2 regions of the Rhodoferax aquaticus genome follow, and region 1 is predicted to be linked to the other one. Evidence: predicted binding sites of a transcription regulator. Region 1 holds the regulator's gene; the other holds the start of a gene.

Region 1 (3,408 bases):
AGGACCGTTCGCTACGAATGGCTATCCCAGTGTTACTGGTCCAGCATTGAAGTGGTTCAGGACTTCGCCATCCAGTGGACGTAGTCCTAGAATCACGACTGCCCGAATATGTACCTGGGCGGTTTCATCCCAAAGCAGCATCTGGCCATGGCTGTATAACTGTTCTACTTTTAGGATCAGTGGAAGTCGGGGGGGGGTACCTTTTGGGATCGTTAAGCACTTTCATTCAGAACTTGGCTGCCTCGGTGCGCACGATCCATAAGCCCATAATTTCACGCGTGCCGTCGCTCAGCACACCTAGGGCCAGGTAGACGGCCTTTCTGCGGACCACAGCATTCTCGCGACTCTTCATCTGCAAGGCGTCAAAAAAGAGCAGCGGATAGATGGGCTCTAGGGGAGCATGACTGCTAAATTGTCACCTCGGACATCATGGCGTCCGTGACAGAGCTGACGAACTCCGGCGAGCCTTGTCTACCTTACTACTCTGCTAGGAAATTTTGTATCTCGCGTATCCTTATGCCGCGTGCGTACATGGGCACGATCTTGTTGTCAAAGCCTGTGTAGCGGACTTCGTGTTTCGGGAAAAGGTTTGGCTCAAAGCAGTCAGCGCGGACCCGAGTGACTTCGATGCGGAGGATGTCGTCTTAGGTCAGGCAGGTCTTGGCAGTAGCTCCATTTTGGGGCTGCGGGGGAGGTATACGCTTTTCTGAAGGGGCATAACCCACAGTTGGTGGGTGATTTCAGCGCCCAGGGGACGCACAATCAGTGCCATGTTGACGGCTATCGAAGCGGTAACGACCAACTCAGCGCTCACGGGGCGATTGATAAACTGGTCAATGAGTTCTTTGGGTATGGTTGGCAGCGCCTGTGCGGCTAAGCCCTTCCTTGTTTTGCTCGGTCTACATGCTCCCTGGTGACATGGTATGCCTCACCCACAAAATTTCCGATAGGCTCCATTGGCTTACCGACTCACCTCGTCTACCAACGTCTTGAACTCGTCAATGTCTTCGAAACTGCGGTAGACGCTTGCAAAGCGAACATATGCCACTTTGTCCAGTTTCTTGAGCTCGCGCATGACGAGTTCACCGATCTTTGTGGACTGTAGTTCCCTTTGGCCAAGGCTAAGTAGCTTTTCTTCAATCCGTTCGATCGCACTGTCAATTTGTTCAATGCTGACTGGGCGCTTGCGCAAGGCAAGGTTCATGGATGCCAAGAGTTTGGGGCGCTCGAAGTTAATCCGTCGCCCATCTTTCTTTACGATAACGGGGAAGTTGACGTCAGGTCGCTCGTAGGTGGTAAATCGCTTTTCGCAGGACGCGCATTGGCGTCTGCGGCGAATGAAGTCCCCGTCTTCAGAGATACGCGTCTCTACGACTTGGGTATCTGTATGGCTGCAAAACGGGCACTTCATTGTTGGGAGGCTTAGCCGTAGACAGGGAAGCGGGTCGTCAACGCGTGTACTTTGGCTCTGACTGCTTCAATGTTGTTGGCATCCCGCGGGTTGTCCAAAACATCCGCTATCAAGTTCGCCGTTGCGCGAGCTTCGGCATCTTTGAAGCCACGAGTCGTCATGGCAGGTGTGCCAACGCGAATTCCGCTGGTGACCATGGGTTTCTCAGGGTCGTTGGGGATGGCATTTTTGTTAATGGTCATATGTGCAGAGCCGAGCACCGCTTCCGCTTCTTTGCCCGTAATGCCCTTGGATCGCAGGTCCACCAACATCAAATGGCTTTCAGTGCGCCCGCTGACAATCCGCAGTCCGCGCTCTGTGAGAGTTTCGGCCATGATGCGCGCATTGGTGATGACTTGCTGCTGGTACAGCTTGAATTCTGGGCTGAGTGCTTCTTTGAATGCAACTGCTTTAGCTGCAATCACGTGCATCAGTGGACCACCTTGCAAGCCAGGGAAGATGGCGCTGTTGATGGCTTTCTCGTGCTCGGCCTTCATCAAGATGATGCCGCCACGTGGACCACGCAGGCTCTTGTGGGTTGTTGATGTAACAACGTCCGCATGAGGGACTGGGTTAGGGTATAAGCCCGCTGCAATTAATCCCGCGTAGTGCGCCATGTCGACCATGAAGATCGCACCGACTTCTTTGGCTATCTTAGCGAATCGTTCAAAATCAATGGCTAGAGAGTAGGCGCTGGCGCCCGCGATAATGAGTTTGGGTTTGGATGCGCGCGCAGTTTGTTCCATCGCGTCGTAGTCGATTTCTTCTTTGGAGTTCAAGCCGTAGCTCACGACATTGAACCACTTGCCACTCATATTGAGGGCCATACCGTGGGTGAGGTGTCCACCCTCGGCCAAACTCATTCCCATAATGGTGTCGCCGGGCTTGAGAAACGCCAAGAAAACAGCTTCGTTGGCTGACGCTCCGCAATGCGGCTGAACGTTGGCGGCTTGTGCACCAAAAATTTGCTTGACTCGGTCAATGGCAAGCTGTTCGGCGATGTCTACATGTTCGCAACCACCGTAATAACGGCGACCAGGATAGCCTTCGGCATACTTATTCGTGAGCTGACTGCCTTGCGCCGCCATTACCGCTGGAGACGCATAGTTTTCGCTAGCAATCAATTCAATATGGTGTTCTTGGCGCGTGTTCTCTTGGAGGATTGCGGCCCAGAGTTCGGGGTCAGTGTGTTCTACGAGGATATTGCGTTGGTACATGGCAGTGCCTATTGACAATGAACTTTGACCAGCATCGGCTGGTCAAAGACTACCCAGGCGAACGGCAAATCACACCAATCACGTAACCGGTGTGGCACGCTTCCTTGTGGTGTCCCACTTCAGCAGCGTGTGCCGCTGAGTGCGGTCGCTGCCTATCGCCAGTTGCGTGCGAGCGCAAGTTTACCCGAGCTTGCCTAGGAGTTGGCGATGCTAGCCATTGTTTCTGGTTCTGCGGGCGCCGGTGCTGGGGACTTGTTGCCAGCGGGGATGATTTGAGGTGTAAATGTAGGTACCGAGCGTCCTGAAGCTACTTGCTGCAAGCGACCGTGCTCAGCTAGGACCTTCGCCACATATCCGCCGTCGTCCTCCATGTTGGCCGCGCCTACGTAGTATTTGAGGCCACCTTCGACAGAGCCGGCGCGGGCAATGCATTCTTGCAGTACTTTGACGCCCACCCTCAGGTTGCTAACCGGGTCAAAAGCGGCAAACTTGCCCCCGAACCCCTCGTACTTGTCGCTGTGCACTTTTGTCATGACTTGCATCAAGCCTTGCGCACCAACCGCGCTTTGGGCAAAGGGATTGAACCCTGATTCCACTGCCATAACCGCAAGAATCAGCGTCGGGTCTAGCTTGGTCCGGCTACCGGTTTCATAGGCTTCTGACACCAACGCACTGATGGGCTCCGGTGCAACGCTGTATTTTCGGCTCAACCAGTAAGCCACCGCAGCTTGTTGCTTGGGC
Region 2 (3,408 bases), 750 kb from region 1:
GCTTGAGTACTGACCGCGTTCTTTCGCCAACTCCGTAGATGCCCAGTATGCGTAATAGCTAATCGCCTCCATGGACTTGTCGGCGAATTCCACCGCTGCCTGGCTTGCATACGGTATACGCAACGAGTACAAGCTATCTTGAAAGGCCATCAAGCCCAATCCAACAGGGCGGTGGCGCAAGTTGGAGTCACGTGCTTTCTTCACGGCGTAGTAGTTGATGTCGATCACGTTGTCCAACATGCGCATCGCTGTGGAAATCGTGCGCTTGAGTTTGTCGTGGTCGAGTGCGCCATCCTTCATGTGCTGCAGTAGATTGACAGAGCCCAAGTTGCAGACGGCAGTTTCGGTGTCTGAGGTGTTCAGTGTGATTTCAGTACACAGATTGCTGGAGTGCACCACGCCAGCGTGTTGCTGAGGGGAGCGCACATTGCAAGCGTCTTTGAATGTAATCCAAGGGTGCCCCGTTTCAAACAACATGGTGAGCATCTTGCGCCACAGGTCATTGGCTTGAATGGTCCGTGCAGGCTTGAGTTCGCCCCGAGCTGCAGCTGCTTCATACGCCACATAGGCTTGTTCGAAGTCAGCACCAAACTTGTCGTGCAAGTCAGGCACGCTGGAGGGCGAGAACAAGGTCCACTGGCCTTTCTCCATGACACGGCGCATGAACAAGTCTGGAATCCAGTTGGCAGTGTTCATGTCATGGGTGCGTCGACGGTCATCACCGGTGTTTTTGCGCAGCTCCAGAAACTCCTCGATATCCAGATGCCATGACTCCAAGTAGGTACAAACAGCCCCTTTGCGTTTGCCCCCTTGGTTGACAGCCACAGCCGTGTCATTGACTACTTTGAGGAAAGGCACGACACCCTGCGACTCGCCATTCGTTCCTTTGATGTGCGAACCCAACGCGCGCACGCGTGACCAGTCATTGCCCAGTCCGCCAGCAAACTTAGACAGCAAGGCGTTCTCTTTGATGGACTCGTAGATGCCATCTAAATCGTCGGGCACCGTGGTCAAGTAGCAAGACGACAGTTGGGCGCGCAATGTGCCGCTGTTGAACAATGTTGGCGTGCTGGACATGAAGTCAAACGAGGAAAGCACTTCGTAAAACTCAATGGCGCGGTCTTCGCGATTGCTTTCATTCAGGCTCAGGCCCATAGCCACCCGCATGAAGAATGCTTGTGGCAATTCAATGCGTGTTTTGCCTTCATGCAAAAAGTAGCGGTCATACAGAGTTTGCAGACCTAGATAGTCAAACTGCAAGTCGCGTTCCGCTTTAAGTGCGGAGCCCAACTTCACTAAATCAAATTGCAACAATACGGGGTCCAAGAGCTCTGATTTGACGCCGCGTTGAATAAAACCAGGAAAGTACTCTGCGTAGGCCTGCCCCATATCGGCTTGTGCCACATCTTTGCCCAATATTTCGCGTGAAATCGTATGCAACAGCAAGCGGGCTGTGGCGTAGGTGTAGTCTGGGTCCTTTTCGATCAAAGTGCGAGCGGCCAAAATGGACGCCTTGTAGACTTCATCGATAGGTACGCCGTCGTACAAGTTGCGCATGGTTTCTGCGAAGATGGGTGCTGCACTGACTTCAGCGCCTAAACCCGCGCAGGCGGTTTCAATACGCTGCTTGAGTTGATCGACGTTCAATGCTACGCGTTGGCCAGCGTCCAGCACGTGCAATACAGGGGCGGCAGGCGTGGCTTGGGCGACTTGCTTTGCACGCTCTTGGTTGTGGTGCTCGCGGTACAGCACGTAAGCGCGAGCTACTTCGTGGTGGCTGCCACGCATCAGTCCAAGTTCCACTTGGTCTTGCACATCTTCAATGTGAAAAGTGCCGCCGCCCGGCCGAGAGCGCATCAGTGCACGCACTACTTGCTGGGTTAACTCGTCCACGGTCTCGCGTACGCTGGCGGACGCAGCACCTTGGGTGCCGTGCACAGCCAAAAAAGCTTTCATCATGGCGATCGCTATCTTGCCTGGCTCAAAGGGCACTACAGCGCCATTGCGGCGGATGATTTGGTAGTGGCTGAGCGTGCTGGAAGCGACGGTTTCCGCCGCGCTTGGTGCACTGGTGGTCAAAATGCCGGTGGAAATAGGGCTTGGAGTAAGTGAAGCGCTTTGCATGGTTCCCTCGATGAAGTCGGTATTTTTTATGTGCTGGTGGAGATGTAGATGGGGCGTTATGGAGCTTTTATCTTCAACGCCCCAGAAAGCTATGCACACTATATCTGGTGTTTGAGGTGCTTGCAAGCTACTACAGGTAGTGTTCTGTAGGAAAAATATGTGCGTGGTTTTTTTGTTGTTTGTCTGGGGTTTGTTCGGATGGATGAAATGTCTTGGGAGCGCAATGCCACGTGAGGCCCCATGATTGCTTAGCTTTGAACGTGGTCTCTAAGGCTGGTGTGGCTTTGCGCAGGATTTTGTTTCGCAGGCCGCATGCCTTGAGTGAACGCGCAAGAACGACATTCAAACAATGAATGCGTTATTCGACTAAATTGGGCTAATTTCGCAAAATAAAACAGGTCTAACGCACGGGGTCTGGAAAACACCAATTTTCTAAGGCGGGCGATTGTCGCATACGTTCCCAATCAAATCCCGGCCCAGGGTCCTGCTTTCTCCCCACTGCAATATGTTCGTGCCCTGCTAAGTACTTCAAGCTATAGCGCTGTTTGAGTTGATTCAGCAGATCTTCAAGCGCCACATACTGGGCCGCTTCAAACGTGTCACCTTCCAAGCCCTCCAGCTCGATGCCAATAGAGTCGTCGTTGCAGTTGTCACGTCCACGGTAACTCGATTTACCAGCGTGCCATGCGCGGTCATCGCAGCTCACGAACTGCCAAACCGCGCCAGTGCGGCGGATAAAGAAATGGGCTGAAACTTGCGTGCCTTCTATGCTTTTGAAATAGGGGTGCGCCTCCCAATCTAGCCGATTGGTGAACAAGTCCAATACTTGATCACCTCCATACTGTCCCGGAGGCAGGCTAATGGAGTGCACCACGACCAAGTCAATTGACGCATGGGCTGGCCTGACGCCGAAATTGGGCGAAGGCAAGTGGTGCGCGCTCGATAGCCAGCCCTCAGTCCAAGCTGTGAGAGGGCGAGACGACTCAGCTGCCATCGTTTGACTCGTCTTGCGCTTGAGGCGCATCAATTCGCAGGCGAGCGATACGGTAGCGAATCTGGCGCAGTGTCAGCCCCAATCGGCTCGCAGCCAACGTGCGGTTGAAACCTGTTTCCTTGAGCGTGTGAACCAAAATTTCCCGCTCTTGCTGGTCCAAGTGACTTTGCAAGTCGGCAGGAATCGTGACTTCCTTCTCCGCACTTTCTGCATGGGTGCCCATTGGCTTATCGGAAGTGTCGGACACCGTCTCATTGGTGATGGCCGCTGTGCTTGCGAAGGCAGGGGCA

What was found. Region 1 encodes NrdR, which represses ribonucleotide reductase genes. Its sites were predicted from a motif close to CACNANATNTNGTG; they were not measured.
Region 2: the regulator NrdR is predicted to act here: its motif matches at 2,221-2,234, upstream of EXZ61_RS05285 (ribonucleoside-diphosphate reductase subunit alpha).

What each region holds. Positions count from the first base shown of each region.
Region 1 is NZ_CP036282.1:1,862,551-1,865,958, forward strand. It holds partial or broken gene EXZ61_RS08700 (transposase) at 1-159, shown strand, start outside; partial or broken gene EXZ61_RS22125 (transposase) at 230-925, opposite strand; gene nrdR (transcriptional regulator NrdR) at 962-1,411, opposite strand; gene glyA (serine hydroxymethyltransferase) at 1,423-2,667, opposite strand; ZMP/ZTP riboswitch at 2,712-2,843, opposite strand; gene EXZ61_RS08725 (lytic transglycosylase domain-containing protein) at 2,862-3,408, opposite strand, start outside.
Region 2 is NZ_CP036282.1:1,113,209-1,116,616, forward strand. It holds gene EXZ61_RS05285 (ribonucleoside-diphosphate reductase subunit alpha) at 1-2,124, opposite strand, end outside; gene ampD (1,6-anhydro-N-acetylmuramyl-L-alanine amidase AmpD) at 2,525-3,118, opposite strand; gene EXZ61_RS05295 (sigma-54-dependent transcriptional regulator) at 3,108-3,408, opposite strand, start outside.